DNA from 3 places in the Pseudomonas sp. 273 genome. Region 3 is predicted to be linked to each of the others. Evidence: predicted binding sites of a transcription regulator. Region 3 holds the regulator's gene; each other region holds the start of a gene.

Region 1 (5,575 bases), 1.3 Mb from region 3:
CATGCCGCGCACCGGGCAGGCGTCCAGGTAGTCCAGGCCCACCGCCAGCTTCAGGTGGCGCTCCGGGCGCGCCAGTTCGTTGGTCACGTCGAAGCTGTACCAGGCATCGTCCAGCCAGGCCTCGGCCCAGGCGTGGTTGGCCAGGTCCTGGTCGCTGCCGCGGTACAGGTAGCCGGAGACGAAGCGCGCCGGGATGCCCAGGCTGCGCGCGCAGGCGAGGAAGGCATGGGTGTGGTCCTGGCAGACCCCGGCGCCACCGGCGAAGGCCTCGGCGGCGGTGCTTTCCACCCCGGTGGAGCCCGGCTGGAACGGCATCTGCGCGTGCAGGGCGTGCATCAGCCTGATCAGCGCCGCGCGGTCGCGGGCCTCGCCGCACTGCGCCAGGGCGAAGGCGCGCAGGGCGTCGTCGGGGTGGTCAGGCGGGTGTGGCGCAGGAACGGCAGCGGCGACTGGGCGTCGTGCTCGGCCTCGCGGCTCTCGTCGATCTCCACCAGGCCGCGGGCGCGGATCACCACGGCCTCGTGGGGTTCGTCGATGCTCAGCACGTGCAGCACGTTGCCGTAGGGGTCGCGCTGGGCGCGGGCCGGGCGCGGCAGCGTGAGCTCCCAGCTGAGCACGTGCTGGCGCTCGCTTTCCTGGGGCGTCAGGCGCAGGTACTGGATGCTGGCGCGCACCGGGTCGTCGTAGCGGTAGGTGGTGTCGTGGCTGATGGCGAGTTTCATACGGCCTCCAGATAGGAACTGTGGATTGCCCGGGCCAGTTGGCGGACCAGCAGGATGAAGTCGGTGAGCCAGGCGTGCAGGCCGTCGCCGAGGATCTCGTCGATCGCCGTGTAGCGCAGGCGCGCGGCCAGCTCGGCGGCCAGGCGCTGCGCCGGCCGGCCGTTGTCGCCGGGCAGGGTGGATAGGATGCCGTCCAGTTCCTCCACGCAGGCTTGCAGGGAACGGGGCACCTCGGCACGCAGGAGCAGCAGTTCGGACACGTGGCGGGCATCGGGCGAGCCACGGTAGATCTCGTTGTAGGCTTCGAAGGACGACAGCGCGCGCAGCAGCGCGCTCCACTGGTAGTAGCCGCGCGCCGAGGTGTCGCTGACCTCCTCGGCCTCCTCGCCGAGCAGCTCGTAGCGGGCGTCGAGCAGGCGCAGGGTGTTGTCGGCGCGTTCGATGAAGGTGCCCAGGCGGATGAAGCTGGAGGCCTCGCCGCGCATGATGGTGCCGTAGGTGGCGCCGCGGAACAGGTACGAGCGCTCCTTCACCCATTCGCAGAAGCGGCTGATGCCGTAGCGGCCCAGGCCCTGCTGGGCGATGCTGCGCATCTCCAGCCAGGTGGCGTTGATGTTCTCCCAGATGTCCGCGGTGATCCGCCCGCGCACCGCGTGGGCGTTGCCGCGGGCGGCCTGCAGGCAGCGGTAGATGCTCGCCGGGTTGTCGGCGTCGAGGGCGAAGAAGTGCAGCATGCGCTCGGGCTGCATCTTCCCGTGGCGCTCCAGGTAGTCGTCCATGGTGCCGGTGATCAGCAGCGGCATGGCCAGCTCGTCGGCGCCGCCGCCGCGGTCGTCCGGCGGCATCAGCGACAGCGAGTAGCTCACGTCGAGCATGCGCGCGAGGTTCTCCGCGCGCTCCAGGTAGCGGGACATCCAGTACAGGTCGGCTGCGGTACGGCTCAGCATCTCAGTCCTCCACCACCCAGGTGTCCTTGGTACCGCCACCCTGTGACGAATTGACGACCAGCGAGCCCTCGCGCAGCGCCACGCGGGTCAGCCCGCCGGGCACCAGGCGCGTCTCGCGGCCGGACAGCACGAAGGGCCGCAGGTCGATGTGCCGCGGGGCGATGCCGCTGTCGACGTAGGTCGGGCAGGTCGACAGGCACAGCGTCGGCTGGGCGATGTAGGCGTGCGGGCGGGCCTTGATGCGTTCGCGGAAGGCCTCGATCTCCTGGTTGCTGGCCGCGGGGCCCACCAGCATGCCGTAGCCGCCGGAGCCCTGGGTTTCCTTGACCACCAGTTCCGGCAGGTGCGCCAGCACGTGGGACAGGTCCTGGGGCTTGCGGCACTGCCAGGTGGGTACGTTCTTCAGGATGGGTTCCTCGGACAGGTAGAAGCGCACCATGTCGCCGACGTAGGGGTAGATCGACTTGTCGTCGGCCACCCCGGTGCCGATGGCGTTGGCCAGCACCACGTTGCCGGCGCGGTAGGCCGCCAGCAGGCCGGGCACGCCGAGCATCGACTCGGGGTTGAAGGCCAGGGGGTCGAGGAAGGCGTCGTCCAGGCGCCGGTAGATCACGTCCACCGGGCGCGGGCCGGCGGTGGTGCGCATGTACACGCGCTCGTCGCGGACGAACAGGTCGGCGCCCTCCACCAGCTCCACGCCCATCTCGCGGGCCAGGAAGGCGTGCTCGAAGTAGGCGCTGTTGAAGCGCCCGGGGGTCAGCACCACCACGCTGGGGTTGTCCAGCGGGCTGGAGCTGCGCAGGGTCTCCAGCAGCAGGTTCGGGTAGTGGTCGATGGGAGCGATGCGCTGCGCGGCGAACAGCTCGGGGAACAGCCGCATCATCATCTTGCGGTCCTCGAGCATGTAGCTCACGCCGCTGGGGGTGCGCAGGTTGTCCTCCAGCACGTAGTAGCTGCCGTCGGCGTCGCGCACCAGGTCGACGCCGGCGATATGGGCGTAGAGGTCGCGGTGCAGGTCCAGGCCCTGCATGGCGATCTGGTAGCCCTCGTTGGTCAGCACCTGCTCCGCCGGGACCACCCCGGCCTTGATGATGCGCTGCTCGTGGTAGAGATCGGCGAGGAACATATTCAGCGCCCGCACCCGCTGGATGCAGCCGCGCTCCACCACGCGCCATTCGCTCATGGGAATGCTGCGCGGGATGGTGTCGAACGGGATCAGGCGCTCGGTGCCCTGCTCGTCGCCATAGAGGGTGAAGGTGATGCCGGCGCGGTGGAACAGCAGGTCGGCCTCGCGCCGGCGCTGCTCCAGTGTCTCCGGCGGTGCCGCCGCCAGCCAGCGGGCGAATTCGCGGTAGTGCGCCCGGCACTGGCCATTCGCGTCATACATCTCATCGTAGAAAGTGCGGGACATGCCGAACTCCTTGTCGCCACCAGTACTCTTGCCATCGCAAGCCCCGTGCCATCGAAACAAAGCCTTTTGCTTCAATGACTTGCAAAACACGCCCAGCCCTGGTGCGCCAACTTGGTGCAGCCGGCGCGGGCAACGGGCCGGCACCGCCCCGTTTGGCGCCAACCGGGTCAGTCTAGGCCAGCGGCGGCAACCGGCCCGCCGGACTTGGGCCTATGCTTAGCCGGAACGGCGGCCGTGGGCTTGTAGCCCCCGCAGGGCGCGACTAGGCTGCCAGAGATGTCGATCTGCCATGACATGATGCTGTCGCCCAGGTGCCCCGCCCGCGGTGCGGTACGGCCGCAGAGGCTCCTACCCCCTTACAGGAGTCCGACCATGCCTTCCCCGAAATTCGCCCCCTGGCCTTCGCCGGCGTCTGCGCCCTGGCCAGCGCCGCCTCGCAGGCCGCCCAGAGCGGCGCGCCCGAGGGCGCCCTCGACATCATCGCCTGGCCCGGCTACATCGAGCGCGGTGAGAGCGACAAGAACTACGACTGGGTGACGCCCTTCGAGAAGGAGACCGGCTGCAAGGTCAACGTGAAGACCGCGGCCACCTCCGACGAGATGGTCAGCCTGATGGCCAAGGGCGGCTACGACCTGGTCACCGCCTCCGGCGACGCCTCGCTGCGCCTGGTCTACGGCAAGCGCGTGCAGCCGATCGACGTCAGCCGGATCCCCAACTGGAAGAACGTCGACCCACGCCTGCAGGACGCGCCCTGGCACACCGTCGCCGGCAAGCACTACGGCACGCCCTACCAGTGGGGGCCCAACGTGCTGATGTACAGCACCAAGGTCTTCCCCAAGGCGCCGGAAAGCTGGAGCGTGGTGTTCAAGGAACAGCAGCTGCCCGACGGCAAGAGCAACAAGGGCCGCGTGCAGGCCTACGACGGGCCCATCTACATCGCCGACGCCGCGCTCTACCTCAAGGCCACCGAACCCTCCCTGGGCATCCAGGACCCGTACCAGCTCACCGAGGACCAGTACGCCGCGGTGCTCAAGCTGCTGCGCGCCCAGCACGCGCTGATCCACCGCTACTGGCACGACGCGACCGTGCAGATGAGCGACTTCAAGAACGAGGGCGTGGCCGCCTCCGGCTCCTGGCCCTACCAGGTCAACGCCCTGCAGGGCGAGAAGCAGCCGATCGCCTCGACCATCCCCGCCGAGGGCGTCACCGGCTGGGCCGACACCACCATGCTGCACGTCGACGCCAAGCACCCGAACTGCGCCTACAAGTGGCTGAACTGGTCGCTGGAACCCAAGGTGCAGGGCGACGTCGCCGCCTGGTTCGGCTCGGTGCCGGCGGTGCCGGCCGGCTGCAAGGAAAGCCAGCTGCTCGGCGCCCAGGGTTGCGCCACCAACGGCTACGACCAGTTCGAGCGCATCGCCTTCTGGAAGACGCCGCAGGCCGAGGGCGGGAAGTACGTGCCCTATAGCCGCTGGACGCAGGATTACATCGCGATCATGGGCGGCAGGTAGCGCTCCGGCTTTTCGTAGGAGCGAGCTTGCTCGCGAACGGGGTCTGCCGGTGGCTTCGGCGCCAGGATCAAGAGCACCCTCTCCCCAGCCCTCGGCTGCGCGCCCCGCCCTGAAGGGAGAGGGGGCTTGTCCGTGCCGAGAGGAGGAATGGCTTCAACCTGAAACCACCGGCGTGTCCGGCTAACTCAAGAACATCCGCGCACTCCGAACGGTCCCCTCTCCCTTCAGGGAGAGGGGATCTCGCCTCGCACAGAAGCCCCCGGCAACCGTAGCCTTGGTTACCGGCCCACTCGGGTTCGACCCTGGGTGTAACGGCGTACAACCGCGAACGGTTGTACGCCCTACATCTGGATCCAGCCCGGCGCTGCCCCATGCACTACCCTGTTAGAGCACACCAGCCACGCGGGTAGCGCCATGACCACAGCCGTCCAGTTCACCGAGGTGAGCCGCCACTACGGCGAGGTGAAAGCCGTCGACCGGGTGTCCATCGAGATCCGCGATGGCGAGTTCTTCTCCATGCTCGGCCCCTCGGGTTCCGGCAAGACCACCTGCCTGCGGCTGATCGCCGGGTTCGAGCAGCCCTCCTCCGGCTCCATCCGCATCCATGGCCAGGAAGCCGCCGGGCTGCCGCCCTACGAGCGCGACGTGAACACGGTGTTCCAGGACTACGCGCTGTTCCCGCACATGAACGTGCTGGACAACGTCGCCTATGGGCTGAAGGTCAAGGGCGTGGCCAAGGCAGAGCGCCTGAAGCGTGCCGAAGAGGCCTTGAACATGGTCGCCCTGGCCAACTACGGCAGCCGCAAGCCGGCGCAGCTGTCCGGCGGCCAGCGCCAGCGCGTGGCCCTGGCCCGGGCCCTGGTGAACCGCCCGCGCGTGCTGCTGCTGGACGAGCCCCTGGGCGCGCTGGACCTGAAGCTGCGCGAGCAGATGCAGGTGGAGCTGAAGAAGCTGCAGCGCCAGCTGGGCATCACCTTCATCTTC
Region 2 (5,575 bases), 500 kb from region 3:
TCCTCGGTGATCAGGTGGAGCAGGCTGGCGTTCGGCATGGCGGCTCGGCGTTCAGGGCGTCCTTGGAAAACCCCGCGCTCAGCGCTGGGATTCGAAGTCGAGCAGTTTGCCGGCGACTTTCTGGCTGTCGACCTGGTAGCTGCCATCGGCGATGGCCTGCTTGAGCCGCGCGACCTTTTCCGAGTCGACGACGGGTTGGTCTTTCAGCTGGTCGCTGGCTTTCTGCAATTGCTGGGCGGTGCTGCTCAGTTGCACGGACTCACCGCTGCCAGTGGCCTGCGCGCTGCCGGCGCTTTCGCTGCCGGCGGCTTCGCCACGGCCGGCCTGGGGCTTGCCGGTGCTGCCGGTGGAGACCGGCGCGCTGGCATTGTTCAGCCGGTTGAAGTCGATGACCATGGTAGTGAACCTCTGCGGGTTTAGGACGCTTGCCTGTAGGTTTCGGCTGACATCCAGAAAACTTTAGGGCGGTTTTTCGTGCACCTTCGCACAGTTTAGTGAAGGCGGGCGCGCCAGCGCCAGACTTCCGCCGCTAGAGCGTGACCTGCACCGCGCCTGGTTCCACCACCCGGGCCCTGATGATGCGCTGCGAACGCAGGTTGCGCACGCGTATCTGCTCGCCGGGCACCCCGTCGGCCATGGCTTCGCCGGGCATCACCACGTTGACCGTGCCGGTTTGCGCGCGGATCACCACCTGGTCGCCCTTGCGCACTGCCGCGGCCTGTTCGAGGAACACCGGGGCGAGGATCTGGTCGCTGACCGTCGGTCGCTTGAGCTTCTGCCCGACGGCCTGCTGCGGGTCGGTCAGGTAGCCCTGGCTGAGCAGGCCGATGTCGCGCTCCACCAGGCTGATGTCGCCCGGCTCCAGCACGTGGTCGCGCTTGAGCGGCAGGGTGGTCACCAGCACCTGGCGGAACAGCTTGACCTGGGCCGGCACGTACACCGACCAGGGCGAGGAACCGTCGCAGCGCACCAGCACCGAGACGCGTCCCACGGGCTGCGCGGGGCTTTCCAGTGACTGCGTCAGGTCCTTGTCGCAGGCCGCCAGGCGCAGGCGCGGGTCGATGCGTGCCACTTCTATCTCGTAGCGCGCGTCGATACCGCTGCGTTGCAGATAATCTTCCACCTTGAACTCAAGAAAGCCCTGGGTGGAGCCGATAAGAATCTCGGGCGCGGTAAAGTCGTCGGCCCAGGTCGGACCCGGGGCGAATGCGCCCAGCATGCACAGCACTCCACAGAGTGACCGGACATGGGCTCGGGGCCGTCGGAAAAACGTCGTTGGCAGTTTCATGCCACGACTTCAAGCAAGGCTCGTGCCGATTGTCGCCATGCGCGGCACGGCGGATACGAAGGGGGCGCAATGGCCGGAGTCATGGATTCGGTCAACCAGCGGACGCAGCTGGTTGGGCAGAATCGTCTCGAACTGCTGCTGTTCCGGCTGGATGGCAGCCAGTTGTACGGCATCAACGTGTTCAAGGTGAAGGAGGTACTGCAGTGCCCGCGCCTGACCGTGATGCCCAAGTCCAGCCCGGTGGTGCGCGGGGTGGCGAACATCCGCGGCGGCACCATCCCGATCCTCGACCTGTCGATGGCCACCGGCCGTCGCGGCCTGCGCGAGATCAACAACAGCTTCGTGATCATCACCGAGTACAACACCAAGGTGCAGGGCTTCCTGGTGCATTCGGTGGAGCGCATCGTCAACATGAACTGGGAGGAGATCCATCCGCCACCCAAGGGCACCGGCCGCGAGCACTACCTGACGGCGGTGACGCGGGTGGACAAGCAACTGGTGGAGATCATCGACGTGGAGAAGATCCTCGCCGAGGTCGCGCCCACCAGCGAGGACATCTCCGAAGGCGTGATCGACGCCGACACCCAGGCCCAGGCGGTGAGCAAGCGGGTGCTGGTGGTGGACGATTCCTCGGTGGCGCGCAAGCAGCTGATCCGCTGCCTGGAGACCGTGGGCGTGGAAGTGCTCGCGCTCAATGACGGACGCCAGGCGCTGGACTACCTTCAACAGATGCTTGCCGCTGCTGGCAATCCGGGCCAGGAATTGCTGATGGTGATCTCCGACATCGAGATGCCGGAAATGGATGGCTACACCCTGACCGCGGAGATTCGCCACGATCCGCGGCTGCAGGACCTGCACATTCTCCTGCATACTTCGCTGTCCGGGGTGTTCAACCAGGCGATGGTGCGGAAGGTCGGGGCCAACGACTTCCTCGCCAAGTTCCGGCCCGATGACCTGGCGGCGCGTGTCGTCGAGCGCATCAAGGCGGCGGACGCACGCTGAGGAGGGCACTTCGGGGTAGTCTGCAACGGCCGGGGGCGACCCCGGCCGCCTGGCGTCCGGACCGGCGCCGGGCCAACTGGAAAGAGGCGTGATCGGTGACATCGACCAACATGGAATTCGAGCTGTTCCGGGATTTCCTGGAGAAGGCCTGCGGCATCGTCCTGGGTGCCAACAAGCAGTACCTGGTCGCCAGCCGCCTGAACAAGCTGATGGAGCAGCAGGGCATCAGGAGCCTGGGCGAGCTGGTGCAGAAGATCCAGGTCCGCAGCCAGTTGCGCGAGCAGGTGGTGGATGCCATGACCACCAACGAGACCCTCTGGTTTCGCGACACCTATCCCTTCGAGGTGCTGAAGAACCGCATCCTCGCTGAAATGATCAAGGCCAGCCCGGGCCAGCGCCTGCGCATCTGGTCGGCGGCCTGCTCCTCGGGGCAGGAGCCCTACTCGCTGTCGATGGCCATCGACGAGTTCGAGAAGACCAACCTCGGCCAGCTCAAGGCCGGCGTGCAGATCGTCGCCACCGACCTCTCCGGCTCCATGCTCAACGCCGCCAAGGCCGGCGAGTACGACAGCCTGGCCATCGGCCGCGGGCTGTCCCAGGAGCGCCTGCAGCGCTACTTCGACGCCAAGGGGCCGGGCCGCTGGGCGGTGAAGCCGGCGATCAAGGGCCGCGTCGAGTTCCGCGCGCTGAACCTGCTGGAGAGCTACGCCACCCTGGGCAAGTTCGACCTGATCTTCTGCCGCAACGTGCTCATCTATTTCTCCGCCGAGGTCAAGCGCGACATCCTGCTGCGCATGCACGCCCAGCTCAAGCCCGGCGGCTACCTGTTCCTCGGCGCCTCCGAGGCGCTCAACGGGCTGCCGGAGCATTACCAGATGGTGCAGTGCAATCCGGGGATCATCTACAAGGCCAAGTAGCCAGGCGTTACGCCGGGCGCACGTCCCTGTAGCCCGCTGGGCTCTCGCGACATCCATGTTGCACGACCTCCTGAGCGCGGCTCTGCGTAGGGCGCATAACGCCTACGGCGTTATCCGCCGCGGCCGTCGGGCACCGGCGTTCCGGCCAACGGCGGATAACCGCGAACGGTTATTCGCCCTACGGTCGAGCACGGACCGTAGGAGCGGGCCCTGCCCGCGAATCGCGCGCAGGGCGCGCTCCTACAGGTGGGACAGCGGTGGCGGGGTAGGCGGACTTTGTCCGCGATTGGATTCACCGGCCACGCCGGACGCCCCGGTGGCACGGACAGCCCCCTCTCCCGCTTGCGGGAGAGGGCCGGGGAGAGGGGGCTCTTGAGCCCAATACCTACGTCACCGGCAACCACTTCGAATGGGCAGAACGCTTTGCCGCCGGGCGGTAAAGCCTTGCCGCTTGCCGCGGTTTGCCGCCCTTTGCCGCTCGCGGATCATCGGCAATTCATTGATCTATAAGGATTTAACGTTTTGGCACGCACCTTGCTGAAGTGCTGGCAAGCCCACACCGGCAAACAGGTTCGTGACCATGAGCATCAGCTTCGACTCCGCCCTCGGCATCCACGCACAAGCCCTCAGCTTCCGCTCGCAGCGCGCCGAGGTGCTGGCCAATAACCTGGCCAACGCCGACACCCCCAACTACAAGGCGCGCGACCTGGACTTCGCTTCGGTGCTCGCGGCCCAGGCCGACAAGGCCAAGAGCGGCACCTTCAGCACCGCCGTCACCAACGCCCGGCACATCGAGGCCGATGGCGCGGCCATGGGCGACGACTCGCTGAAGTACCGTATCCCGACCCACCCCTCCATCGACCAGAACACTGTCGACGAGCAGGTCGAGCAGGCCAACTACGCGCAGAACGCCGTGCAGTTCCAGGCCAGCTTCACCTTCCTCAACAGCAAGTTCAAAGGCCTGATGGGCGCCCTGCGCGGAGAGTGATAGCCATGTCCCTTGCCAGTGTCTTCAACATCGCCGGTAGCGGCATGAGTGCCCAGACCACCCGTCTGAACACCACCGCCTCGAACATCGCCAACGCCGAGAGCGTGTCCTCGAGCATCGACCAGACCTACCGCGCCCGCCACCCGGTGTTCTCCGCCATGTTCCAGCAGGCGCAGAACGGCCAGGGCTCGCTGTTCCAGGACACCGACCAGGCCGGCACCGGCGTGCAGGTGCTGGGCGTGGTCGAGGACCAGAGCCCGCTGGTGCCGCGCTACGAGCCGAACCACCCGGCCGCCGACGCCAATGGCTACGTGTACTACCCCAACGTCAACGTGGTGGAGGAGATGGCCGACATGATGTCCGCCAGCCGTTCCTTCCAGAGCAACGCGGAAATGATGAACACCGCCAAGCAGATGATGCAGAAGGTCCTGACCCTGGGTCAGTAAGCGCAGAGGACGCCCCATGAGCATCGACAACACCAGCAGCACCTCGAACTCGATCCTCTCGTCGCTCAACGCCGGGTCGAGTTCCTCGTCTTCCGCCTCGGAAACCGGCACCAGTGCGCTGGGCAAGGACTCGTTCCTGCAACTGCTGGTCACCCAGCTGAACAACCAGAACCCGCTGGACCCGCAGGACAACACCCAGTTCGTTTCCCAGCTCGCCCAGTTCAGCAGCCTGGAGAGCATGGAGAACCTGGATACCACCCTGGGCAACTTCTATTCCTCGTTCCAGTCGTCCCAGGCGCTGCAGGCCTCGTCCCTGGTCGGCCGCTCGGTGATCGTCAACTCGAGCAAGGTCCAGGTCGACGACCCCAGCGCCGGCGTGCAGGGCTCGCTGGTGATGCCGTCCAACGGCGATGGCGTGACCCTGAAAATCTATGACGACGACGGCGAGCTGGTGCGCACCATCGACATGGGCAGCCAGAAGAGCGGCAACATCGACTTCACCTGGGATGGCAAGGACGACAGCGGCGAGCAGGTGGCCTCCGGCACCTACACCGTCAAGGCCAGCGCCACCCTGGATGGCACCAGCACCGCGCTGACCACCTACCTGCCGGCCACGGTCAACAGCGTCACGCTGGGCCAGAGCGGCGGGGAAATGACCCTCAATCTCGCTGGCATCGGCAGTGTCTCCGCCTCCAGCATTCAGACCATCGGAAAATAACGCCGTCCTTCGGCACGGGAGCTGACCATGTCTTTCAATACCGCCCTGAGTGGTTTGAACGCCGCTAGCACGGACCTGAACGTGACCGGCAACAACATCGCCAACGTCGGGACCACCGGCTTCAAGTCGTCGCGCACCGAGTTCGCCGACCTGTACGCCGCCTCGATGCTCGGCACCGGGCGCAATGCCGTTGGCAGTGGCGTGATCACCCAGTCG
Region 3 (5,575 bases):
TACCAGCAGGACGAACAGCAGGTCGACCGGGGCGCCGTCGAGGGCGTCGAAGTCCACCGGTGCATCGAGGTGAAGGATTGCGCTGATCGGCGCCTTGCAGCCGGTCAGGCGGCAGTGGGGAATGGCGATGCCATTGCCGAAGCCGGTGGAGCCCAGGCGTTCGCGGGCCACCAGGCTTTCGAAGATGTCTTGCGCGTCGAGGCCGGGAAGGTCTTTCACGACCAGGTTGGCGATCTGTTCGAGTACGCGCTTCTTGCTGCCGCCCGGCACGTTCACCAGGGAACGGCCGGGGGACAGGATCTGCTCAAGTCGGATCATAGGGGAGGGGGGTTAGCGGACTCCAACGCCCTGTTGGCGTTCGAGGTACTTTTCCTTGTGTTTGATCAGTTGGCGGTCGAGTTTGTCGGTCAGCAGGTCGATGGCTGCGTACATGTCTTCATGTTCGGCACAGGCCACCACTTCGCCACCGGCGATGTGCAGGGTGGCCTCGATGCGCTGTTTCAGCTTTTCGACCTCCATGATGACCTGAACATTGGTGATCTTGTCGAAGTGGCGCTCCAGTCGGCCGAGTTTCTCGCCGACGTAGTCGCGCAGGGCGTCGGTCACATCCAGTTGATGTCCACTGATGTTGACTTGCATACCGCTTTCTCCTTATTGCCCGTGTATAAGTGGCAGGTTATGGGGCCTGCCGCCGGAACACCTTGGCTTGGGTCAATCAGACCAGTCGCTTGCGCTCGCTCGACGGAGCTATCCCGAGGGATTCCCGGTACTTGGCGACTGTCCGACGTGCCACTTGAATGCCCTGTGCCTCCAGTAAACCAGCGATCTTGCTGTCGCTCAACGGCTTTTTCGGACTTTCTGCCGCGACCAGTTTCTTGATGATGGCGCGGATCGCCGTGGACGAGCATTCACCGCCCTCGGAGGTGCTGACGTGGCTGGAGAAGAAGTACTTCAGCTCGAAGATGCCACGCGGGGTGTGCATGAATTTCTGCGTGGTGACCCGCGAGATGGTCGACTCGTGCATGCCCACCGCCTCGGCGATGTCATGCAGGACCAGCGGCTTCATGGCCTCCTCGCCGTACTCGAGGAAGCCGCGCTGGTGCTCGACGATCTGCGTCGCCACCTTCATCAGCGTCTCGTTGCGGCTCTGCAGGCTCTTGATGAACCAGCGGGCTTCCTGCAGCTGGTTGCGCATGAAGGTGTTGTCGGCGCTGGAGTCGGCGCGGCGCACCAGGCCGGCGTACTGCGAATTGACGCGCAGGCGTGGCACCGCTTCCTGGTTCAGTTCCACCAGCCAGCGCTCGTTGTGCTTGCGCACTATCACGTCCGGCACCACGTACTCGGCCTCGCCGGACTCGATCTGCGAGCCCGGGCGCGGGTGCAGCGACTGGATCAGCTCGATGGTCTCGCGCAGTTCGTCTTCCTTGAGCTTCATGCGCCGCATCAGCTGGGTGTAGTCGCGGCTGCCGAGCAGGTCGAGGTGGTCGGCGACCAGGCGCAGGGCCTCGTTCAGCAGGTGGGTGTTGGCGGGCATCTGGCGTAGCTGCAGCAGCAGGCATTCGCGCAGGTTGCGCGCGCCGACGCCGGCCGGCTCCATCTGCTGGATGCGCCGCAGCACCACTTCCACCTCGTCCATCTCGACGTCCAGCTCGGGGTCGAGGGAGACGAGGATGTCCTCCAGGGACTCCTCCAGGTAGCCGTCGTCGTTGATGCCGTCGATGATGCTGAGGGCGATCAGGCGGTCGGTGTCGGACATGGGGGAGAGGTTCAGCTGCCACAGCAGGTGGCTCTGCAGGCTCTCGCCGGCGGAGGTGCGGGCGGTGAAGTCCCACTCGTCGTCGTCGTTGCTGGGCAGGCTGCTGGCGCTGGTCTGGTAGACGTCTTCCCAGGCGGTGTCGACCGGCAGCTCGTTGGGGATGCGTTCGGCCCACTGGTCCTCGTCCAGGCTGTCGGCGCTGGGCGTGGTGGTTTCCTGGAAGCTTTCGCTCTGCGAGTTGGCGTTGGTGTTGGCGGGGGTTTCCGCGCCTTCGGCGTAGGGGTCGCTAGCGTCGAAGTCGTCGCCTTCTTCCTGGCGCTCGAGCATCGGGTTGGATTCCAGCGCCTCCTGGATCTCCTGTTGCAGGTCCAGGGTGGAGAGTTGGAGCAGTCGGATGGCCTGTTGCAGCTGCGGGGTCATCGTCAGCTGCTGGCCCATCTTGAGGACAAGCGATGGTTTCATGGCTGGAACTTGGCACCTTGTTCGCTGGCGTGTAGTGCGCCATATCCACGACTACGGGCGCCAGGGCCGAAGCTCCGGAACGCCGCTAGGAAGCAAATTATATGCCTGAATTCTCGGACTTTGCCTAGGGCGTTTACGCATAAATCTGATGTCGGTCGGTCGGGCCGACGTGATGGGGTGCCTGCGCCCCGGCACGAGGCCGGGGCGTGGGGGCTCAGAGGCGGAACTCGTGGCCCAGGTAGACTTCCTTGACCAGCTCGTTGGCCATGATTGCCGTGGAGTCGCCTTCGGCGATCAACTGGCCGTCGTTGACGATGTAGGCCGTCTCGCAGATGTCCAGGGTCTCGCGCACGTTGTGGTCGGTGATGAGCACGCCGATGCCCTTGGCCTTGAGGTGGTGGATGATCTGCTTGATGTCGCCCACCGAGATCGGGTCCACGCCGGCGAAGGGTTCGTCGAGGAGGATGAACTTCGGCGAGCTGGCCAGGGCGCGGGCGATCTCCACGCGGCGGCGCTCGCCACCGGACAGGCTCATGCCGAGGTTGTCGCGGATGTGGTGGATGTGGAACTCCTCCAGCAGGCTCTCCAGGGCTTCCTTGCGGCCGTTGCGGTCGAGGTCGGCGCGGGTCTCGAGGATGGCGCCGATGTTGTCCGCCACCGACAGCTTGCGGAAGATCGAGGCTTCCTGCGGCAGGTAGCCGATGCCGGCGCGGGCGCGGCCGTGCATGGGCAGGTTGGTGACGTCCTGCTCGTCGATGCGGACCACGCCCTGGTCGGCGCGCACCAGGCCGACGATCATGTAGAAGCAGGTGGTCTTGCCGGCGCCGTTGGGGCCGAGCAGGCCGACGATCTGCCCGCTGTCGATGCTCATGCTGACGTCGCGGACGACCTGGCGACCCTTGTAGCTCTTGGCGAGGTGCTGTGCGGTGAGCGTGGCCATTACTGGGCTTGATCCTGCTTCTTCTTGGGCTGGATGACCATGTCGATGCGCGGGCGCGGGGTGGTCACCTGGGTGCCCGTGGCGCGGCCGGCGTTGACGATCTGCCGTTCGGTATCGTAGACGACCTTCTCGCCTTCGAAGGTGTTGCCTTCCTGGATCACCTTGGCCTGGTCGATCAGGATCACCCGGTTCTGGGTGACGAAGTACTGGATGGTCAGGCCGTAGGCCTTGGTGATTTCCTTTTCCGGCGCCGGCTTCTGCTCGAAGTAGGCGGGCTTGCCGACCGAGGTGACCACCTCGATCTCGCCGTCCTTGTTCTGCTTGAGGGTGACGGTGTTGCCGGTCAGCTTCATGCTGCCCTGGGTCACCACCACGTCGCCGCGGTAGACCGCGACGCCCTGCTTGTCGTCCAGCTCGGCGCTGTCGGCCTGCACGCGGATCGGTTGTTCGCGATCGGTCGGCAGCGCCCAGCTTGCGCTGCTGCCCAGGCTGGCGACGAGGCCGAGGAAAAGGGGGAAGGTTTTAACGAACCTCATGCTGACCTCTTACGTTGGACAGCAGGGTCATCCGGCTGTCTTTCAGATACGCTTTCATGCCTACCGCCGTGGTCACCCCTTGGGGCTCGGTGATCTTAACGGGTTGACTGGTCTCGGCATAATCCTTGTCCGGGAACACCGTCATGCGCGTGGTGGTGAGCAGCAGGGTGCGGTTCTGCGCGTCGGTGCGCTGGACCCGGACGTTGTCTATCAGTTCGACCTGCTTGCCTTCCGGGCCCACCTCGGCGCGCACGCTCTGCACGTGCCACGGCTGCGGCTGGCCCTCGCGGAAGAAGAACAGGTCCGGCGTGGTGACGTTGGTGACGTCGGTGGCCTTCATGTGTTCCAGCCGATCGGCGGTCATCTCGTAGGCCAGGCTGCCGTCCTCGCGGTACTGCAGGCTGTGGGCATTGGCCGCGTAGAAGTCGATGGCGTCGTTGCTGGGCGTGACCTGGCGCTCGTTGAAGTCCAGGCGCACGTTCCAGTAGTAGCCCAGTGCGACCAGCAGGACCGCGATCAGGGCGAGGAGGAGCTTCTGGCGAAGGGTCTTCGGCATATCCGGCTCTACAGGTAGGCGCTCTGCGCCGCCTCGAGGTTGCCCTGGGCGCGCAGGATGAGTTCGCAGAATTCACGGGCCGCGCCTTCGCCGCCGCGCGCCTGGGTCACGCCGTGGGCGTGCTGGCGAACGAAGGCGTCGGCGCTGGCCACCGCCATGCCCAGGCCGACCCGGCGGATGACCGGAAGGTCGGGCAGGTCGTCGCCCAGGTAGGCGACCTGTTCATAGCCTAGCCCGAGTTCGGCGAGCAGTTGGTCGAGGACCACCAGCTTGTCCTCGCGGCCCTGGAACAGGTGCTCGATGCCCAGGTTCTGGGCGCGGCGCTCGACCACGGCGCTCTTGCGGCCGCTGATGATGGCGGTGCGCACGCCCGAGGCGATGAGCATCTTGATGCCGTGGCCGTCGAGGGTGTTGAAGGTCTTGAACTCGCCGCCGTCGGGCAGGAAGTAGAGCTTGCCGTCGGTCAGCACGCCGTCCACGTCGAACACCGCCAGGCGCACGCCACTGGCGCGTTGCAGCAGGTCTGCGGTCATTCAGATGACTCCGGCGCGGGTCAGGTCGTGGACGTGCAGCACGCCCACCGGGTGGTCGTCGCCGTCGACCACCACCAGGACGTTGATCTTGTGGTCGTCCATGATCTTCAGGGCTTCGGCGGCGAGCATGTCCGGGCGCACGGTCTTGCCGTGCACGGTCATCACCTGGTCGATGGTGGCCGTGCGCACGTCCACGCCCTTGTCCAGGGTGCGGCGCAGGTCGCCGTCGGTGAACACGCCGGCCAGGCGGCCGTCCTCGCCCAGGACGATGGTCATGCCCAGGCCCTTGCGGGTCATTTCCAGCAGGGCGCCGCTGAGCGAGGTGCCGGGGGAGACCTGCGGCAGTTCTTCACCCACGTGCATGATGTTTTCCACTTTCAGCAACAATCGCCGGCCCAGGGCGCCGCCCGGGTGGGAGAAGGCGAAGTCCTCGGCGGTGAAGCCGCGGGCCTCCAGCAGGGCCACGGCGAGGGCGTCGCCGAGCACCAGGGAGACGGTGGTGGAGGAGGTCGGCGCCAGGTTCAGCGAGCAGGCCTCGTGCTCGACGCTGGCGTCCAGGTTCACCGCGGCGGCCTTGGCCAGCGGCGACTCGGGGTTGCCGGTCATGCTCACCAGGGTGATGCCCAGGCGCGCGATCAGCGGCAGCAGGGTGATGATCTCGGCGGTGGAGCCGGAGTTGGACAGCGCCAGGACCACGTCGTCCCTGGTGATCATGCCCATGTCGCCGTGGCTGGCCTCGGCCGGGTGGACGAAGAACGCCGGGGTGCCGGTGCTGGCCAGGGTGGCGGCGAT

Evidence for each region. Region 3 encodes sigma-54, which starts transcription at its own class of promoters, with help from an activator protein. Its sites were predicted from a motif close to ANTGGCATNNANNTTGCTNT; they were not measured.
Region 1: a site for sigma-54 is predicted at 3,114-3,133, ahead of PKO50_RS19435 (circularly permuted type 2 ATP-grasp protein). Genes of this name have one in related genera too.
Region 2: a site for sigma-54 is predicted at 3,729-3,748, ahead of flgB (flagellar basal body rod protein FlgB). Genes of this name have one in related genera too.

The regions. Positions count from the first base shown of each region.
Region 1 covers NZ_CP116775.1:4,267,070-4,272,644, forward strand. Annotated here, with positions in the region: partial or broken gene PKO50_RS19425 (transglutaminase family protein) at 1-722, opposite strand, end outside; gene PKO50_RS19430 (alpha-E domain-containing protein) at 719-1,669, opposite strand; gene PKO50_RS19435 (circularly permuted type 2 ATP-grasp protein) at 1,671-3,080, opposite strand; gene ydcS (putative ABC transporter substrate-binding protein YdcS) at 3,476-4,591, shown strand; gene PKO50_RS19445 (ABC transporter ATP-binding protein) at 5,006-5,575, shown strand, end outside.
Region 2 covers NZ_CP116775.1:5,058,728-5,064,302, reverse strand. Annotated here, with positions in the region: gene flgN (flagellar export chaperone FlgN) at 1-38, opposite strand, end outside; gene flgM (flagellar biosynthesis anti-sigma factor FlgM) at 79-396, opposite strand; gene flgA (flagellar basal body P-ring formation chaperone FlgA) at 530-1,219, opposite strand; gene PKO50_RS23015 (chemotaxis protein CheV) at 1,358-2,290, shown strand; gene cheR (protein-glutamate O-methyltransferase CheR) at 2,386-3,207, shown strand; gene flgB (flagellar basal body rod protein FlgB) at 3,788-4,195, shown strand; gene flgC (flagellar basal body rod protein FlgC) at 4,201-4,641, shown strand; gene flgD (flagellar hook assembly protein FlgD) at 4,658-5,359, shown strand; gene flgE (flagellar hook protein FlgE) at 5,387-5,575, shown strand, end outside.
Region 3 covers NZ_CP116775.1:5,558,165-5,563,739, reverse strand. Annotated here, with positions in the region: gene ptsN (PTS IIA-like nitrogen regulatory protein PtsN) at 1-318, opposite strand, end outside; gene raiA (ribosome-associated translation inhibitor RaiA) at 331-639, opposite strand; gene PKO50_RS25400 (RNA polymerase factor sigma-54) at 716-2,218, opposite strand; gene lptB (LPS export ABC transporter ATP-binding protein) at 2,433-3,158, opposite strand; gene lptA (lipopolysaccharide transport periplasmic protein LptA) at 3,158-3,694, opposite strand; gene lptC (LPS export ABC transporter periplasmic protein LptC) at 3,681-4,250, opposite strand; gene PKO50_RS25380 (HAD family hydrolase) at 4,259-4,783, opposite strand; gene PKO50_RS25375 (KpsF/GutQ family sugar-phosphate isomerase) at 4,784-5,575, opposite strand, start outside.